DNA from 2 places in the Exiguobacterium sp. s11 genome. Region 2 is predicted to be linked to the other one. Evidence: a T-box and tRNA genes for the amino acid it is inferred to sense, from the RefSeq annotation. Region 2 holds a T-box; the other holds one or more tRNA genes.

Region 1 (10,238 bases), 420 kb from region 2:
ACGTGAGAATGATGCCGATGGTCGTAACGACCGAGACGAACGCACATAGGAATAACACGATCGGCATGACGCGTTCCATGACGTTTTTCATACTGTATTTTTGCTGTCGGTTCTGTTGAATCAGCTCGCGAACCGATTTGTTTTGAGTTGAACTCATCCTTCTTCACTCCCTACTTCTTCTTGACATGAGAACGGGACCCAACCGGTACAGACTTCCCCGGTTGGGCCATCCTCATGACTCGATGATTTATTTCATTGCGTCTTCAATTGCTTTTGCGTTTTCATCATAACGATCTTGTGGCATTTTGATATATCCAACTTCTTCAGCTAGATCACCAGCGTTTTCGTTCGTGAACTGAACGAAATCAGCGACTTGTTTTTTATCTTTCATCGATTTGTTGTTGACATACGTGTAAATTTCACGTGACAGTGGGTAAGAAAGATCTTTGATTGTTTCTGGTGTTGGATCGACTGCGTCTTTTCCTTCAGCTGAAAGTGGTACTTCCTTCAACTTATCTTTATTCTCTGCGTAGTACGCGTAACCGAAGTAGCCGATTGCGCCTTTCGTTCCTTCAACACCTTTGACGAGAACGTTATCGTCTTCTGATAATTGAACATCTTTACGCATATCTTTTTTCTCAAGTACTTTTTCAGAGAAGAAGTCGAATGTTCCTGAATCTTTCCCTGGGCTAAAGAATTTCAATGGTTCAGCTGGGTAAGAAGAATCGACATCTTTCCATGTTTTGACGTTAGGATCGAGCCAGATTTTCTCGAGTTGCTCCATTGAGAGTTCTTTTACCCATGTATTTTCTTTACTGACTGCGACAGTCAAACCATCATATGCGAGTGAAAGTTTTGTATATTCAATGTTGTTCTTTTTCGCTTCAGCTGCTTCTTCTTCTTTAATTTCACGCGATGCGTTTGAAAGATCTGTTTCCCCAACGACGAAGCGTTTGAATCCACCGCCTGTACCAGAGACACCAACTGTGACATCTACGTCAGGTTGTTCCATCGAATATTCTTCACCGACAGCTTCCATAATCGGGAAGACTGTAGAAGAACCGTCGATTGCGATTTTTCCTTTTAAATCAGATGAACTAGCAGAACCGCCTTTATCGTTACCACATGCTGCCCCCACTACTGCGATTGATGCTACCGTTGTGATGAGTGCTGTTTTTTTCATCCAAGACATGATTAATTTTCCTCCTCGAAAGTATGTCGCTGACGATGTCACGACTTTTTATCCGTTTTCCTTACAAGACTTATACTACGGATGAACTATTAAAACGAAATGAATCCAACGTAAAAGAATTGTAAAGGCGTGTTTTTTAGTGTTTACAATTCGAAATCCATTAGAAAAAAAGGTCAATACAAACAAAAAAAACGAGAGTGATTGCTCACTCTCGCTTTATTTCTAGTTAATTTGGCTTAGTTTGCCATGGTACGTCCTTCACATTGAAATACGCTTTGACAAGATCGTGACCGATTTTTGAGTTGACGGTTTCTTGTTCCATATAAGGAAGGAACACGGCCCATGCCATCTCTGGATTATCATACGGTGCCCAGCCGACAAGGTTCGAGTTCAATGAACGAACCGGTTGACCACTGCCGTCACGTAAGGCGATTCCATCATCACCATAGACACTGACCTGCGCTGTACCTGTTTTCGCAGCTGCATCAATACCGGTTTGGGCAATGATTTTTGCTGTACCACGCTCTCCCTTGACAACACGATGTAATCCTTCGCGGACATGATCAATGTTATCTTGACTGACTTCAATCCGATTCAGGTAATTCGTCTTAAAGCTATAATCCACTTGTTTTGTCCCTTTTTCAATCGAATTCGACGCGAGAACTTCTTTTAAGAAGTGCGGTTGAACACGATAGCCACCGTTGGCAAGTGTTGAAATATATTGTGCGACTTGTAGCGGTGTAAAGGCATCATACTGTCCGATGACTCGGTCCATGAGTAGCGTGACACGGTCCGGTGTTCCTTGAACACCTTTTGCTTCGTACGGTAAATCTACACCCGTCGTCACTCCAAGGCCGAACTGACTATAGTAATTCTGCATGATCGCAGCTGCTGCATCTACACTTGCTCCAGCGATACCATTACTCGGATATTTCGCCATCCGCATCGCAATGTTGAACATATAAACGTTTGATGAACGCTCAAGAGCCGTTAAATCCGTGATTGCTCCCATGTTGACATACGATCCTTTTTTCGTACCCCCGATTGTAATCGGAGCATCATTGATGACTTCGTTTTGACGGATGACGCCCTCCTCGAGCCCCATCGCAACCGTTGCACCTTTGATCGTCGAACCGATTTGAAGCGACGTTAAGACGTTATTGATTGCGACATCTGAGAACTTACCGGTTGCTGGATCCAACTTTTGACCAGACATCGCAAGAATCTCACCTGTCTGTGGATTCATGACGACGGCGTAACCTTCTTTTAGATAACGACTACCCATGCCACGTCCCATTTTAATGGCTTGTTGCATGATTTGGTCGACTTGTTTGTTGTATTCCGCATCCACGGTCAGAACGAGATCTTTACCGGACTCGCCTTCCTCGCGTTTTGGATCACCGACCGGCTCTCCGTTAAACGTCTCATACACATCGTATGCGGGTTTCCCTCGCAGTAGATCTTCATACTGTTGTTCAAGGAATGATGTTCCGACACGGTCATTCAAGCTGTAGCCTTTTGCTTTGAACTCCGCTTGTTGTTCTGCTGGAATCTTCGAATACTTCCCGAAGATATTCCGAAGTGTTCCTTCATATGGATAAGATCGCTCGTAGAACGGTTCCACCGATACACCCTTTAAATCTTCTAGATTTTCATCGATGATTGCCATCTCTTTTGCGGAAGCACCGAGTTTGACGAGTTGTGGATCAAGCGCGTAACCGACTTCCATGTTGTGTTTGATCGCAATGACTTCCATTGTTTGATCGTCATAATCAATATCGTCTTTCGTAATCGCATCTAATCGGATTTGATCCTGTTCTGCGATTGATAGTTTACTTTGTGCTTCTGCTGAAGGATATTTCTGTTTGACGGCTTCTTGATAACGACGATCAGACTCTTTCGTGTTCGTCGCGATCCAGAAATCCTTAATATCACGTTCTGTGACTTTCCAATCTTTTTTCGGTAGATCAATGATTGCTGCAAGACGTTGTGCAATCTCAATGCGTTCATCGACTTTCGTCGTTTGTGCTCGACGGTAGACGATCGAGTATTTAGAAATCGTATCAACCAAAAGACGACCATCCCGGTCATAAATCTTTCCGCGTGGCACTTCATATTTTGATGCGATCATTTCTGTTTTTTGAACTTCCCGCGAAATTTTCTCACCATTGACGATTTGCACGACTCCTAAACGGAAAATCAAAATCGCAAACAATAAAAAAACGACGAAGAACATTAAATTCAGACGAAGCGGCAGATGATTACGCCGTTTTCCTCGTACGGTAATTCGTTTAGCCATGGCGTACTCCCCTATCGTTCAAAAGTCATCTTGTTTCATTATATAGAAGGAAACTTTCCATAACAACCTATCCCATCATTTTCCGCATAAAAAAAAGCGTATCGTTCACAATTGAACGATACGCTCGTTTTCACATTACTTCGCGTCAGCGTAAAGCTTCGCTACGTGATCCCAATCAACGACGTTGAAGAACGCATTGATGTAATCAGGACGACGGTTTTGGTAGTTGAGATAGTATGCATGTTCCCAAACATCAAGACCGAGGATTGGTGTTTTGCCTTCCATGACTGGTGTATCTTGGTTTGGTGTCGAAACGACCGCCAATTTTCCACCGTCAACGATTAACCAAGCCCAACCTGAACCAAAACGAGTTGTTGCTGCTTTCGCGAATGCATCTTTGAATGCATCGAATGATCCGAAGGCTTCGTCGATTGCTACCGCGAGTTCCCCTGTTGGAGCAGCACCATCGTTCTTCTTCAACAGTTTCCAGAAGAATGAGTGGTTCCAGTGACCGCCACCGTTGTTACGGACTGCAGTTTGAATGTTTGCTGGGAGAGCATCCAAGTTTTGAAGAAGTTCTTCAAGTGACTTTCCTTCATGTTCTGTACCCTCAAGCGCCGCATTCACGTTCGTGACATACGTGTTGTGGTGTTTCGTGTGGTGAATCTCCATCGTACGAGCATCGATATGTGGCTCAAGCGCATCATAAGCGTAGCCGAGTTCTGGTAATTCAAATTTTGACATGTTCATGTCCCCCTTTGTACTATTTTCGAAAACTTCAATACCCTTTAAGACTAGCAAAAGAACCTGTGTTGACGCAAGTCAAGACCCTCGGATTTACTCGACTTCTCGTGGAGCAAAAACTGATACACCACCACCCGGAACTGGGAAGACACCAAATCCTTCATCGTCGATCACAACAGGGTGATCTTGATAGTTCGTATAGTCAAACCATTCTTGACCTGCACGTTCTTCACCGACAAACATCCGTTTTTCACACATGTCGGCATTCGACAATAAGACCGCACAGCCGGAGTTCTCAATTTCCTCAACTCCACGACGAACCCAACCGACACAATGTGGATCATCGAGATAATCTTCTTGTTCACCATACGCTTTGTGATAACGTGCATAGAGTAAGGCATCAATCATTTCTTTTTTTCCTTCTACCGGATGTGGTCCTTGCACACCATAATAGTCACCGTAGAAGACACATGGATAACCATCTTTACGAAGTAAAATCGCCGCGTAAGCATGTTGTTTAAACCAGTCATCCACCCACGACTCCAGTGATTCGCCCGGTTGTGAATCGTGATTATCGACGAACGTGACGGCATTCGTCGGGTGTGATTCGACAAGGGTATCCGCAAACAACGTCGTCATATCAAAGTCTTGCCCCTGCTTCGAAGCTTCATGGAACTTGTAATGAAGCGGAACATCGAATAAATCGATCGTATAGTCGACGCTATCGAGGAAATGACGACAATCATCGAGATCTGATTTCCAGAACTCACCGACCATATAGAAGTCACCTTCACTTTTTTCAATCATTGATTTTGCGAATTCATGAACGAATTCATAGTTGATATGTTTGATGGCATCGAGTCGGAAACCTTGGCAATCAATTGTTTCTTGGAACCAATGTCCCCAGCGGATCATTTCTTCTCGGACTTCAGGGTGATTATAATCGATGTTCGCGAACATCAAATAGTCATAGTTTCCGAATTCATCATCGACTTGATCATTCCAATCTTTATTTTTACCGGAAATTTTAAAGACACCCGTCTTTTCTTCACGAGCATCAAAATCCGTTCCATTGAAAAATTCATGTGTCCAGATGAAATCTGAATATTTTCCGTTACGTCCCGGGAACGTAAACTTCGTCCAAGCTTCGATTTCAAACTCTTCTGAAATTTCTTTCGAACGATCTTCCGGATGGACTTCGACGACATTGATCGTCTCGAGTTCATCGGCTGCTGCTTTATGGTTCATGACGACATCCGCGTAAACAGCGATATCGTTCTCACGAGCAACCTGGATCGCTTCGACGAGTTCATCTTTCGTACCGTATTTCGTACGGACCGTTCCTTTTTGATCAAATTCGCCTAAATCATAGACGTCATAGATGCCATATCCTGTATCTTCATCCGATTGACCTTTTGACGCCGGTGGAATCCACACGGACGTGATGCCGGCAGCACGTAATTCAGGCGCCCGCTCTTTCAAGCGTTGCCAGTGCTTCCCATCATTCTCTACATGCCACTCAAAAAACTGCATCATCGTATGGTTACGTTCCATCTCTCTTCGCTCTCCCTTAGTTACTATAGTATGAATATTATTACAATATCTTTACTATTCCCCGGGGGAACAAAAATAAACGCTCCTCGTTTTTCAACGAGAAGCGTTCTACTGAATGGACCCTGCAGGGCTCGAACCTGCGACCGGACGGTTATGAGCCGTCTGCTCTGACCAGCTGAGCTAAGGGTCCTTAAGTAATAGTAGCGGCGGAGGGAGTCGAACCCACGACCTCACGGGTATGAACCGTACGCTCTAGCCAGCTGAGCTACACCGCCATGATGTATGTTTCTTACTCTTACTAGATTACGAGATGTGGCGAAACTTGTCAATATGCTATTTCAAAAAAATAAACAGCTGATTTCATTTTTTGAAATCAGCTGTCATAGATAAATCGTATTTCACTTAGTTCGTTAATGCGGTCCGCTGTTCAAGGACGAGATCCGTGATGTTGACAGCGTGATCGCCAATTCGTTCGAGGTTCGACAAGAGATCGACGAAAATCATCCCTGCTTGTCCCGTACATTCGCCAGCGTTAACACGAAGGACATGATGCTTACGGAATGAACGTTCGAGTGCATCGAGTTTACCTTCGAGTTCAAGAACTTTTCGAGCCCGTGTGACATCATCCTCTTCGACAGCGCGAACGGCACAATCGACGATTTCTTGTGTCAAAGCGTACATGTCATCAAGTTCTTGCTTCGCTGATGATGTGAACTGAATCCGGTTGACGATTTGGAAGTCAACCAATTCGACGATGTTTTCAACGTGGTCACCAATCCGTTCAAAATCATTGACGGCATGCATCAGTAACGAGTGCTCATTTGATTCACGTTCTGATAAATCATGTGCCGCTACTTTAACGAGATAACTCGTGACTTCTGTATTTAAATGGTTGATCGCATATTCAATCTGTTGTGATTCCGATACATCTTTCTTATCATGCGATTGTGTGTAACGCTGTGCTTTTGCAAGTGCGTCTTTCGAGAATTCACCCATACGCAATACTTCGAGCTTTGCTTGGTTTAATGCGAGTGCTGAAGATTGGTTCAAGATATTTTGATCCAGATGACGCGGTTTTGAATCAATCGTCGTATCCGTACCCGGTACGATTTTTTGTACAAGCCATGCGATTTGCGCAATGAACCAACACTGAATCAACGTATTGACGACGTTGAATGTTCCATGTGCAAAGGCGATTTGCATCTTTGGACCTAAATCAAGCGCGCCCGTGATCCAAGTAATGAAATTCGAGAAGATCGGTAAAGCAATCAAGAATAAAATCGTCCCGATAATGTTGAAGATGACGTGTGCTGCTGCTGTTCGTTTAGCTGCAATCGACGCACCAAGTGCTGCGAGTACTGCTGTGATCGTCGTTCCGATGTTATCACCGAACAAGACGGGAAGTGCTGCTTTGATATCGATCATGCCACCAGCGTATAGCTCTTGTAAGATACCGATCGTTGCTGACGACGACTGAACAAGAACGGTAAAGATCGTTCCGACGAATACACCAAGCAATGGGTTATCCGACATCGATACCGTCAACTCACGGAACCAGACACTTGACTCAAGTGGAGCCATTCCGTCGCCCATCAATGTCAAACCATAGAACAATGCACCGAAGCCAAAGAAAATCTGTCCGATGTATTGAACCCGTTCTTTATTGAAGAAGAAGATCAAGAAAGCACCAATTGCGATTGCTGGAAGCGCAGCTTCCTTGACGTTAAAGCCGATGATGAAGGCCGTAATCGTTGTTCCGATGTTAGCCCCCATGACGACTCCAATCGCCTGTCGTAAATTCATCAGACCTGCACTAACGAGTCCGACGACGATGACGGTCGTCCCTGACGACGACTGTATCAAAATCGTGACGACGATACCTGCTAGGATACCTAACAGTGGGTTCGTCGTATATTTATCGAGGATATAACGTAATCGGTCTCCTGCTGTTTTTTGGAGCCCATCTCCCATATACTTAATACCGAATAGGAAAATCCCGAGTCCACCGATGAAGGTGAAAATCATTTCCTGCAAATCATAGTTCATCTTGCCAGCTCCTTTATTTCATGTGGATTGATGTGTTTGTAAAGTTTATTTTCTCAACTCCCCCATTATGTAAAGGTCTTTTGAACTTGTAAATAGTTTTTGAGACATCCGTTTGTTAAGGTTTTATTAATCTGTACCATTACACGAAAAACCTTTATTACCAATCAAAATCGAATAAATAAAATCTGTTATAAAACAGTAGAAAGAGTGATTTTCTTGTCATTTTTACGTCAACTAATTAATTACTTACAAACTTCTTTAATTCCAAATCGTCCGTTTTTGCGTCTTCGTTTGGCAGATGTTTCCCTTTATTTTTGTGGATTAGCTTGGATTTCATTTTGGACGACGGTCATTGATTCCTTCTTTTTACAAAAAAACATCCCAATCGTCGTCTGGTTCATCCTTCATTTCATCTTTATCGCAATCGCTGTATTACTTTACGTATTGTTTATGGCGTATCTAACGAAGGGATTTGTCCGATTGTTACTTCCCCGTCCGTGGGCGTATCGCCAAACGTTTCCTTACACAGTTGCGACGAATCTCTGGTCTTTCCCACTCGGTATGCTTCTATACCAACTCGATTATCCTCGCTTCGGAATCGGGATACTCGTAATCGGACACCTCGTCTACACATTAGTTCCATTATGGATTGCCCGTTCCGCGAAGTCACGCGCTTCACGCAAACCTCAATGAGTATCAAAATCAGGCGTCCGACGGATTGACGGACGTCCTTCTTTCATTAAACAATTGTAAATGTTCGATTTTCGTTCTTGTTTCTCGATTTTTAGGGAATAGTTCGATATGATAGGAAGGGTAAAGATAAACAATATGGCGGTATGCCACAAAAGGAGATTTTCGATATGCCGAAAATGGTCCATCGCTCTAAGACTCGTCCTGTTCGTGTAGGGGACCTTGTCATTGGTGGAAATAATGAAGTCATCATCCAAAGTATGACGACAACTAAAACACACGACGTCGAAGCGACAGTCGCTGAAATTCTACGTCTTGAAGAAGCTGGTTGCCAAATCGTCCGCGTCGCTTGTCCAGAAGAACGTGATGCGCTCGCACTTGCAGAAATCAAAAGCCGAATCAACATTCCGCTTGTCGTAGACATCCACTTCAACTATAAACTTGCGCTCATGGCAATCGAAGCTGGCGTCGATAAAATCCGGATCAACCCGGGTAACATCGGTCGCCGCGAAAAGGTCGAAGCCGTCGTGACAGCAGCCAAAGCGAAAAACATCCCAATCCGGATCGGGGTAAACGCCGGTTCACTTGAAAAGCACATTCTTGAAAAATACGGCTACCCGACAGCACGTGGTATGGTCGAGAGTGCGTTGCACCACATTAAGATCCTCGAAGATCTCGACTTCCATGACATCATCGTCTCGCTTAAGGCATCAGACGTACAGTTGGCGCTTGAAGCGTATCAACTTGCTTCTGAATCGTTCGACTATCCACTTCACGTCGGGATCACGGAATCTGGTCCACTTCGCTCTGGTTCATTAAAATCAGCAGCGGGACTTGGCGCGATCTTGTCACGCGGAATCGGAAACACGGTTCGTGTATCTCTTTCAGCGGATCCTGTCGAAGAAGTAAAAGTCGCAAAAGAAGTCTTGAAATCATTTGGTCTCGCGGCGAATGCGGCGACATTGATCTCATGCCCAACATGTGGTCGGATCGAAATCGATTTGATGTCGATCGCTGCAGAAATCGAAGACTATATCGAAAACATCCAAGCGAACATCAAAGTCGCGGTTCTCGGATGTGCGGTCAACGGTCCTGGTGAAGCACGTGAAGCTGATATCGGTATCGCTGGCGCACGCAACGAAGGATTATTGTTCCGTCACGGAGAAATCATCCGTAAAGTACCGGAAGCAACGATGGTCGAAGAATTGAAGAAAGAGATTGATGCAATCGTTCTCGAAAAACAGGCTGAAAAAGAAGCCGAAAAAGCAAATCACGCATAAGTGGAAGACTCCTCCCTCGCGAGGAGTCTTTTTTCCTATCTCGATTTCGACTATGTTATACTAAGTGAAGAAAAATTTTTAGAACGTGGGTGACTGTAAATGAAAATTGGAATCGACATTGATGGAACGATCACACATCCATCCTCTTGCTTCACTTACATGAATAAACATCTCGGAACGTCGATTGACTTCAATCAGGCGTCCGAGTATGAATTGCATACGTATACCGATATGAATCAAATCGAATTTTGGGACTACATGGTGAACTCTGGTCACGAGACAGGCATTTATCGTGAATCCATCCCTCAAGAACATGTTCGTCATCACTTATGGAATTTGCGGAAGCAATATGATCTCCATTACGTAACAGCACGATCGGAGCTCGTTCGTCCTGTAACAGAAGAGTGGATCAAACAACACGAACTTCCTCTTG
Region 2 (10,238 bases):
ATTCTGCGACTTCTGACGGATCCCGAACCACTTCACCCGTATAAGCTGTACACAGAAATGCCGAAATCACATTATAGACTTCATCCCCATGCGGATACTTATAGTAAAACGCATCACCCGAATAGACGTTCAATAATTCGAGATGCTCCGCTTCAAGACCGGTCTCTTCCCTTAATTCTCGTTTTGCTGTTTCTACGAGCGTCTCCCCGATCTCAAGCGCTCCACCAGCGAGTCCCCAGCAACCATTATCTTGCCGTAGTTGTAATAAGACTTCTTGTTTATCGTTGACGACGATGACACACGCCCCTGCCATGACGAGTGGTCGTGTGCCGACGAGTTTGCGTAATTCTGTGATATATCCCATGTCATTCAGTCCTTTTCCATTTAAATCACTTTCGTTCGGACGCGCATCCGTTTGAGTCCCGTCAATAGGAGACACAACAAGATGATGCCCGAAACAAAAAGTACGTACGTATGAATCGTAAAGATGGAACGGAAATCGATCAGTGCCACATTCTGCTGCATCTCAATCCAACTACTTAGTATGATTCCACTGATTGCAAGTAAGATGAGTACTCCGACCTGTCGACGTGTCAGTGAGACATACGTCAAAACGCGCATGCCTTCACGGATCACGAATGGTAGGAGAACGAGGAGTGCTGCGACCGGTAAGATGACCGGGTCACCGCCTTGCTGAATCGGCATCGACCGGGTCAAATAGCCAAACAGAAAAAAGAAACCACATACGAACAACAATAATCCGAACGCGATACTCGCATTCACCGCTTTGTTCATCTTACTTCCCTCACTTTTTAGAATAATGAATTATGAAGAAACGGTACTTTGATGCCAAATACCCGCTGCATCAAGTCGGACCCGATGTCTGCCGTCGAGTTCCATCTCGATCGGACTGATCTTCGCCGTCTTCGGTGAGAACAACCATGTCCGTCCTTCTGGGACGAGCAAAATATGCGTTCCATCCACGACCGGTCCGAGGAAGTTGAGTGACGCGCCATTGAGCGGACGTTCCCGTCGCTCGAGAACGCCGATTTCTGCTAACTGCTCACCCACTTCAAGCACATCTTTCACCGTCAGACTCATCTCACCGATTCCGAGGATGTCGGATACATCAAACGTCAATTTCGCTTTAGATGGATTGATTTGATGCCGCGCGATCAGTTCCAAGACATTTTCATCTGAATCATAAAAATAGCAGGAATGCGAATCCGTGAAGTCAAAATAAATCTCATCCTGTCCGTCTTCGATCAAGAGTGGTGTCCGCTCTACGAGCCACGCTTTACCTTGTTGGAAGACGTTTTCCGGAATGTTGAACGCCATATGGTACTGCGTATCAACATCGTCCGTCAGTTGATATGTCAGCTGATCGGTACCGATTTGCATCGTAAACGACTCATTCGTTTCCGAGACGAGCGGAAATCCGATCTGGTTTATGTAAAAAGCCTTCATCGCCGGTAGATGGCGTGTCACAAGAATGGTTTTTGAAATGTTCAAGCTGATGACCTTCCTTCATTTGCAGTAAAATTTATCAAAAAGTGATGTACTTTATTTTACCACTAATGGTAAAATCATGACGATATAAAAGTCTGATTTTTCAGATATTTTTATACATGAGAGGATGTTTAGATGAAATTACTAATCGCTCAACCGAAACGCGAGACCGGGCTCGCACAATTCGAACGCGAGATTGCCGCTTATCCTGAAGTCGATCTGATCGTCTATCCGGAAGGATACTGCACGATCGCAGAACTCGATCGCGTACAACATCTTGCCAAACAATTCAGGACAGCCGTTGTCCTCGGTTACAAAGATACGACGAATCTCGATCGCGCCGTCATTATTGATGCGACTGGTACGATTCTTCTTGATCGCGCAAAAACACCAGAAGCTGGACCGCTTTATACACCATCAACAGCAAACGACGGGTCGTTCCGCTATGGATACGTCCTCTGCCGTGAAATCTTCTTAGGAAAAGACGGACTACGCGAGGAATCCGGACTTGATCTCATCTTTAACCCGATTGGCGTCGGCATGTTCAGCGAGGAACAATACGTTGAGTGGTCCGGTGAAGCGCGTATCATCAGTCAGGCGCAACGAGCACTCATGATCGGAACGAGTCATGCCGATGGTTCGTACCGCAACTGTGGTTTTTCGATTCCGATTGCCTTCATCTATGACGAGACCGGTGAACCGTTGCTGTTGTCTCATAACGATACGCGGACACGTCTGTTTGATACGGTCACGCGTCACGTCGAAGTCGTCGGTACACCCTCTTTATCGTAAACGAACACACGCTTCTTCTGACTGGAAGAAGCGTGCTATTCCTTCAGGAGGTGCTCTTATGTCTCAAACAGGTCGTGCGTCATTCTTTTGGAAACGATACTTCTATGTCTTCTTTCCTTTGTTCATCTTAGGCGTTAGTCACGAATCATACCTGGTCGATAATCCGTTAGCTAACCTTGAGGACATCGGCGAGTTCGTCTTCTTCTTTTGCCTTTATCTGTTTAATTTTGCCGTTCTTGCCGCTTTTTTGACGAATCTGTGGTGGTTCTTCCTTCCGACAAAACCCGCTCATTCCGAAACCAATTTTTGATAAGAAACGAGTGTCGCCCGTTCATTGAGCGGTTGACTGACACCGGTCAATCGATAGCCCATCTTCTCATAGAAATAACAGTTACGTGTCTCTTCGCGAATCGTCCGCAGTTCCCATATCGTTGCAGTCGGATAAGCTGCTTCAACGAGCTGTAATGCGCGTTGGGCGATCCCTTCACCTTGACGGGCTGGATCTAAGAACATCGGACTGATCGCGTAGCGACTCGGTGCTTTCGCAACGACACAAATCCCGCCGACGACGACATCGTCGACGATGATTTGATGAAACGTAATACTTGGATGCGTGATCCGGTGAATGACACGATCGATCGATTCGTTCGCCGGATTCGTTGCAAAATCCTGATACCGCTCGAGCGTCTCTGAAAACGCCTCGAGTTGAAGCGTGTGAAGCTTCGGAGCGTCTGTAAGAGACGCTACCTTTAATTGAATATCCACTGAACCTCTTCCTCTCTTACCGGAACCATTCCCAAAATGGCGTGCCTTGCGCGACGATCAAGTAGTCGAGCCATCGCTCGAAGCCAAACGGCATTGCGTCTTCTTCCCATTCCTCGAAATTAAGAAATTCTCCACTCCAGATCCGATTTCCTGCCGGGCGATTCATCTCGTAGACGATCCACTCCCCGTCTGGTCCTGCACCGATCGCTAAGAAGTTTTCGGGACATTCCCACATCTCGCTATACGTCAGGCAATCCTCGATCGAAAAGAGTTCGAATCCATCGTTGTAGGATAACGTTTCGTGCTGGACAGCTTCGCCCCGTTATGTTGACGCAAGAACGCCTGATAGTCGTCTGCCGTCCAGTCAGGTAACAGCGCGAGCTGTTCGTCCGTTGCTCCTCGGTTAAAGATGAAACGTTCTCGGGCAACATATCCTTCTTCTTTTTGGACCTCTAACAAACCGTCGACGAGTCGACCTTTTAATGCTTCTAATGCAATCATGCTCTTCTCCTTAACAATATTCTTTCGTTGGTGTGAACGAGACACCGACATCGTGTCCGCCTAGCTGAACATCCCCTGCTCCCTGTAGCGGTTCAGTTCGCACGGAGGATAAGGCAAGGTGTTTGAATAACAAAGGCTCAAACGTCTCGACGATCGGTTGGAACGTCGCATCGACCGACAAGACGAGATCGATTCGGGCGTCCCGCGATAACGCTTGTGCCTTTCGTTCAGATTGGATATAGCGGACGAGCTCCCGCATCCAGCGTTCCTGCTCCAGTGCTTCCGTGATCCGCGTATCGAGCGTTACGGTGAGTCCACCATTCGTCGTAGCAGCAAAGCCCGTCTTGACGATCGGTTCGACGACGACGTCCGCTTGACGCACTTCGACTTCATCGCCTGATGCGGTCTGATAGATCAATCTTCCGGTCTCGAGCAAGACGGAAGTCTCCTGTGCAGACAATTGTTGTAGCCATTGGTGGATCGCGTTCGCTTGCTGTGCGAATTTCGCTCCGGCTACGCGGAAGTTCAGTTTAAGACGGAACTGTGTCGTCGCTTGCGTCGTCGGGACGATTTGGACGTCTTTTACATTCAGTTCCTCTTGGATGATTGCCGTATAATCCGCCCACGAAAAGGTTTCGCTCGATTGGACGCTTAAGCTAGCAAGCGGTTGTTTTACTTTTAAGGCGTGCGTATTACGTACTTGTCGTCCTAACTCGACAACAGAGACAACCTGTGCCATTTCGTATTCCAGATCAGGTCGGAGCATCGATTGATCGGCAACCGGATAATCCGCTTCATGTACGCTCATTCCTGTTAATCGCTGATAGACATCATCAGCAAGGTACGGCGTGAACGGAGCGAGTAGTCGTGCCGTCGTCGAAAGTGCGAAGTGGAGCGTCGTGTACGCGGCTTGTTTCTCTTGCGACCAGTCAGCTTGCCAGAAACGTTCCCGAGAACGGCGGATGTACCAGTTACTGATCTCATCGACGAGTTGCGCAAGACTCCGCGCTGCTTGAGTCAATTGATAATCGTCCATCGCATCCGTCACGTCTTGCGTCGTCTGTTGGACTCGCGAGAGCAACCATTCGTCGAGACGCGTCCGTTTTTGCGGACGTGAGCTATCAAATCCGTCTAGCTCAGCATACGTCAGATAAAACTGGACGGCATGATCCAGCGTATCGACTAGTTTTGATTTTGCTTCTTGGACGATCCGCTCGGCAAACCGTTTCGCACTCCACGGACTGCTGTCGACGAGTAGCGCCCAGCGTAAGCTATCAGCACTATATGCTTCGATCAATGCCACCGGATCGAGTGCATTCCCACGACTCTTCGACATCTTCTGCCCGTTCTCATCGAGGACATGACCGAGTGCGAGGACACGCTTATAGGCAGGCTGTCCCGTGAAGAGTGTCGAGATCGCTTGCAAGCTGTAGAACCAGCCCCGTGTCTGATCGATGCCTTCGATGACGACATCGGCTGGATAGCGGTTAAGCGTCTGCGTCCGTGACGGATAATGCTGTTGCGCGAACGGCATCGCTCCGCTATCAAACCAGACATCGATGACTTCTGGTGTCCGGTGCATCACTCCCTGACACGTCGGACACGAGACCGATAACGCATCGACGTATGGTTTATGCAACTCGACAGATTCCGTCGATGTCGTCGTCCGGCGTAACAGGTCAGCCTTGTTTTTTGGAACGAACGTCGTGTCACACGCTTCACACTCCCAGACGTTCAGTGGTGTGCCCCAGTAGCGATTACGACTGATGTTCCAGTCGACGAGTTGCTCAAGGAACTTCCCGAACCGCCCTTCCTTGACGTGGTCGGGATACCACGTCACAGACGCATTGTTCGCAAGGAGTTGTTCCTTGACGGCTGTCGTCTCGATGAACCAGTTGTCTTGTGCGTAATAGAGCAGTGGCGAGTCACATCGCCAACAATGCGGATAGCTGTGCGTATAGCGTTTTTTCGCAAACAAGCGTCCCCGTTCAGCGAGCAGCTGGATGATTGCAACGTCTGACTCCTTGACGAATCGACCAACGAGTGGTGGAACGGCATCCGTGTAACACCCAGCAGCATCGACGACATTAACGAATGACAGACCGTTTTCCCGGACGACCCGGTAATCTTCTTCCCCGTACGCTGGAGCAAGGTGGACAAGTCCGGTTCCGCTCGTCGCTTGGACGAAGGACGCCCCGACGACCGTGTGACCGTTCTCTGGCGTCACGAAATCAAACGGTGGTTCATAACGCAAGCCGACGAGTTCCGCACCGAGCTGTTCGGATACGACCTCGACGGATTCTGAGAACAGTTCAGCGACTAACGCTTTTGCGACAATGAATCGCTCTCCTTCAAACGCTACCGTGACATACGTCAATTCCGGATGAACCGCCACCGCGACGTTTGCCGGTAAAGTCCAAGGTGTCGTCGTCCATGCAAGCAGAAATGTCTGCTCCATACCGACGATCGGAAGTTTGACCGTCGCCGATAAGTCCGTCACGTCCTGATAGCCTTGCGCGACTTCATGGGAACTGAGTGATGTCTGACAGCTCGGACAATACGGTGACACACGGTGTCCCTTCGTCAACCAGCCTTTGTCATGGATCGTCCCGAGGATATGCCAGACGCTTTCGATATACTCGTCCTCCATCGTCACGTAAGGATCATCCATATCGACCCAGTAGCCGAGTTTTTCCGTGAAGGAGCGCCACTGTGCTTCGTAGGAGAAGACACTTTCCTTACAGCGTGCGATGAATGCTTCAACACCATAGTCTTCGATCGCTTGTTTGCCGGAGATGCCGAGTTGTTTCTCGACACCGAGTTCGACCGGTAGTCCATGCGTATCCCAGCCAGCTTTTCGCTCGACCCAAAACCCTTTCATCGTCTTATAGCGGGCGACGGTATCCTTGACGGTTCGTCCGAGCGCATGACCGACGTGGGGTAAACCGTTCGCAGTCGGCGGTCCTTCGTAGAATACGAATTCCGCTTCCGTGCGTTGTTCAATCGATCGTGCGAAGACCTGGTCTTGTTTCCATCTGTTTCGGACACGCGCTTCGCGTTGTTGTACGGTTTCTGCTTGATTTTGTGACGTCATCTCTTGTTCGCTCCTTTGTCGGTAACTAAGAGAATACAAAAAAGTCCGCCCCCTTTGACAGGGACGGACTTCACCGCGATACCACCCATATTCCGCCGAGAATGCTTATTCTCGACAGCACTTAGTTGCACACTATCATGCGCATTCCATGTAACGGTGGACACCCGGTCACGCTTACTGAATGGTTCAGCGTGACTTCTCAGAGAGGATCTTCATGATTGATCTGGCTACCGGCTCTCAGCAATCCCGGTTTTCTGTAAGGCAGAGGGACAATCATTACTCTTTCTCGTCAACGAAATGATATGCTCTTGTTGTGGAGAATCTTACCATATGCCTTAAACACTGCACAATAACTTTTTACATTTTCTTGCAAAGGAGTTTTTTGAATGTTACATACTTTCCCAACGCTTAAAACGGATCGTCTCGTCTTACGCGAAGTGTTACCCGAAGATGCTACGAGTGTCCTAGCCTATTTATCAGACGAACACGTCGTCAAACAGATGGGACTCTCCGCCTTTCAATCAGAAGCAGACGCGCTTGAAGAGATTGACTGGTATGCCTCGATTCGTCGCGATGGAACGGGTATCCGGTTCGGGATCGCATTACAAGAAGACGATGTCATCATCGGCAGTTGCGGTTTCTTGAATCAAGCGGAACGCCATCAGCGAGCAGAACTTGGGTTTGAGTTGAGCCCTGCCTATCAGGGACAAGGCATCGCGAAGGAAGCAGCGCTTGCGGTCATCGAATATGGCTTTACAGAACTTTCGCTCAACCGGATCGAAGCACTTGTCCTACCAGCAAACACCGCTTCGCAACGATTGCTTGAACGGCTCGGATTCCAACGTGAAGGGTTGCTTCGTCAATATGAAAACTCGCGTGGTCAGTTCGATGATTTGTATATGTACTCGATTTTGCGGAGTGATTGGTCGTCTTAAAAAGATAATCTGTGAAATATCAAAAGTCGTTTAGATGGGTAAATCCGTCTAAACGACTTTTATACCGTTTTATCGATAAGATCTTGCTTTTAAAAATTCAATGATCGGCAACAGTGTCAGTCCGATTGCGAACAAAACGATCAATAACAGATTCGCTGATTCATGTAAAAAGTAATCGAGACAGATGAATCCAAAAATCAGGACAATCAGGATTTTGTAGCTAACGAAGCCGCTTTCCGTCGTAATCTTTTTGCCGAGCTCATCTTCTGGCACAGGACGCTCGTCTTCTCCTGATCGTGCCCACGTAAAATACGAGAAGAACATGATCAATAGAATCGCCAATTGAACAATCGAGAAGAACGTTACATTATTTTCGATGATCATACTGATGACTGTAAGACTCGCAAGTATCACGAGCGTTACTAAAAATAAAACCGTTTTTTTCTTAGACATCCCATTCCTCCTGTTCTGAAATGAACAGATGATCGACTTGTGTCTGCAAGACTTTGGCGATATTAAACGCTAATTGTAAAGTCGGATCATACTTGTTGTTTTCAATCGCATTAATCGTCTGCCGACTAACCTGACAACGGTCAGCCAGTTCTTGTTGCGATAATTTTGCCGTTAGACGTCGTTCCTTGATGTGGTTTCTCACGTTCATCCCTCCACGACGTGTCAAATTCTTTTTACATATTTACTGTAATGAACTTCCATCATTATGTCAAAAACTTTTGACATAAAAATCATTAAAAAGACACGCTCTCATAACCAGAACGTGTCGTATATGATAGCTCAACCTCGTGGTGGAAATGGATCGTGTCCGTAGGAATCTTTTTCGCGAATCTGCCCTTCTTTGTTATGAATGACAAGCTCCGTCTTCTGTTTTTTCGCAATCCGACGCCCTTCTGCAATCGCTTCTTTCTGTGTAGCAAATCGCTTTGTTGCTCGAGTCGCACCAGCAGCTTTCACTTGATAGCCACCTTTAGGATGTGGCGTGACATGTTGCTCTCGTTTCATCACGTGACCTCCATTTCCTTAATCTATTTCATCTTAATGACACTATTTTAAAGTGCGGTTGCCTCTTCACTTGAATTTTCTACTAGCCTCTCGGGGGATGCAGTATACTAAAAGAAACGTTTGTTGCCTCGAAAGGAGTTGATATCGTGAATCATTTCGTCTGGCAAGTCCGGTTTTTACGCTTTATCGTCTTTGGTATCATCTTCAGTCTGTTCGGTTTAGCTGGTCTTGGTATCCCACTTGTCTGGCATGGTATCACGAAAAACTTGTTACTCGAGCGACCTGGCTACAGTGTTCTATTGACCGCATACCTTATCTTCATCCCGACTCTTTTGATTTTATTCCATGCGCTCCGCATCCTTCGATATATGTCGATGGCTCCTCCGGCTTTTCCGCTCATCACAGCTTCCATTCAATCAATGAAATTGTCTTTTTATATCGTCGCCATTTTAACGGCATGTCTCTTTCCCGTCTTTTTCTATATTGGTCAGATTGACGACGCGCCTGGTCTGATTATCATCGGAATCGGTTTGATTCTTGCTCCGTTGACAATCGGAACGCTACTTGCCTGTATCCAACAATTATTATTACGCTATGTGTTGCCTATGAAATCCTAACGTGAACGACCGAAAAACAAGTGCTCATGATTGTTTTTGTCATTCTAGCCGTTGCTTTTCCTACCTAACACTTTGTTCAATCTCGCTCCTAAGAGCGGGATTTTTTAGTTCGCGTCACATTGATGGCTATCCTGATGTCCCTGTTTCAACAGAATCTTCGATTGGCAACGTAGACATGTCATCAATCGAAATGTAGTTTTTTTTGTGCTGACCGCGTGTCTTCGTAATTCATTTTCATATACATGTCTTGCCTTGATTCGATGATCGACTTCACTTTCCATCTCAATCCCTCTTCCCTCAACTTGTATTTTTTTATCTACTATTTGCCCTGAATCATTCTTAATAAATCCTTTTTTAAGAAAAAACGGTTTTTCTTACGACCTTTTATAAAAAAATCGTCAAAAGGTCCTGTTTAATATGTATTTTAACGACCGATAAATGAATTACAGATAGAAAATATGAGTTGAAAGGACGGTTGCATGTGAAAAACACAACCAAGAACCATTCCATCCGAACACGTCTTTTAGTAATGATCAGTTTGATTTTGATTGCCTTTTTTGTTTTTAGTAGTCTGGCCTTATACTTCAATACGAAACAAACTGCAGTCTCAACGCTAAAAGCGACCGCCGAAAAGGATGCGCTACGCATCAGCAAGACATTCGACACGGCGGCTTACAGCGAATTTCTACAATCGCCTATCACGTCTGAGCAATATGAAACGTTACGAAATGAACTTGATACATTACGTAAGCAAAACGGACTCCTGTATGCATACACAGCACACATCGACCAAAATAAGGTCCGTTTGCTGATTGACGGTCTCCCTAAGAAAGATGCCGCAAAGATTAATGAACCGGCGAGTGGCGCAAAAGTTACTGACATGAAGGACGTATTAAATGGTGGAACACACGCGACGGACATCATTGATGATCCTGTAAATGGACAGTATATGAGTGTCTACGTTCCGTTAAAGGATGCGTCTGGTCAAATCATCGGCATTCTTGGCGT

The links. The T-box of region 2 lies ahead of ileS (isoleucine--tRNA ligase). A T-box ahead of a tRNA ligase gene usually reads a tRNA of that ligase, here a tRNA-Ile.
Region 1: it encodes a tRNA-Ile, which carries the amino acid that the T-box ahead of ileS (isoleucine--tRNA ligase) is inferred to sense. The anticodon was not compared.

What each region holds. Positions count from the first base shown of each region.
Region 1 covers NZ_JACSNF010000002.1:201,784-212,021, reverse strand. Annotated here, with positions in the region: gene pstC (phosphate ABC transporter permease subunit PstC) at 1-157, opposite strand, end outside; gene KNQ12_RS08695 (PstS family phosphate ABC transporter substrate-binding protein) at 248-1,192, opposite strand; gene KNQ12_RS08690 (peptidoglycan D,D-transpeptidase FtsI family protein) at 1,419-3,491, opposite strand; gene KNQ12_RS08685 (superoxide dismutase) at 3,627-4,235, opposite strand; gene KNQ12_RS08680 (alpha-amylase) at 4,329-5,789, opposite strand; tRNA gene KNQ12_RS08675 (tRNA-Ile) at 5,906-5,979, opposite strand; tRNA gene KNQ12_RS08670 (tRNA-Met) at 5,991-6,064, opposite strand; gene KNQ12_RS08665 (Na/Pi cotransporter family protein) at 6,192-7,835, opposite strand; gene KNQ12_RS08660 (hypothetical protein) at 8,043-8,528, shown strand; gene ispG (flavodoxin-dependent (E)-4-hydroxy-3-methylbut-2-enyl-diphosphate synthase) at 8,696-9,805, shown strand; gene KNQ12_RS08650 (5' nucleotidase, NT5C type) at 9,905-10,238, shown strand, end outside.
Region 2 covers NZ_JACSNF010000002.1:619,789-630,026, reverse strand. Annotated here, with positions in the region: gene KNQ12_RS10895 (NUDIX hydrolase) at 1-364, opposite strand, end outside; gene KNQ12_RS10890 (hypothetical protein) at 385-795, opposite strand; gene KNQ12_RS10885 (glyoxalase) at 826-1,512, opposite strand; gene KNQ12_RS10880 (carbon-nitrogen hydrolase family protein) at 1,645-2,301, shown strand; gene KNQ12_RS10875 (hypothetical protein) at 2,360-2,611, shown strand; gene KNQ12_RS17015 (GNAT family N-acetyltransferase) at 2,590-3,066, opposite strand; gene KNQ12_RS17010 (hypothetical protein) at 3,083-3,301, opposite strand; gene KNQ12_RS17005 (hypothetical protein) at 3,313-3,567, opposite strand; gene ileS (isoleucine--tRNA ligase) at 3,578-6,661, opposite strand; T-box leader at 6,718-6,963, opposite strand; gene KNQ12_RS10855 (GNAT family N-acetyltransferase) at 7,048-7,596, shown strand; gene KNQ12_RS10850 (hypothetical protein) at 7,666-8,049, opposite strand; gene KNQ12_RS10845 (helix-turn-helix transcriptional regulator) at 8,042-8,251, opposite strand; gene KNQ12_RS10840 (DUF2188 domain-containing protein) at 8,389-8,613, opposite strand; gene KNQ12_RS17000 (DUF2975 domain-containing protein) at 8,760-9,230, shown strand; gene KNQ12_RS10830 (methyl-accepting chemotaxis protein) at 9,760-10,238, shown strand, end outside.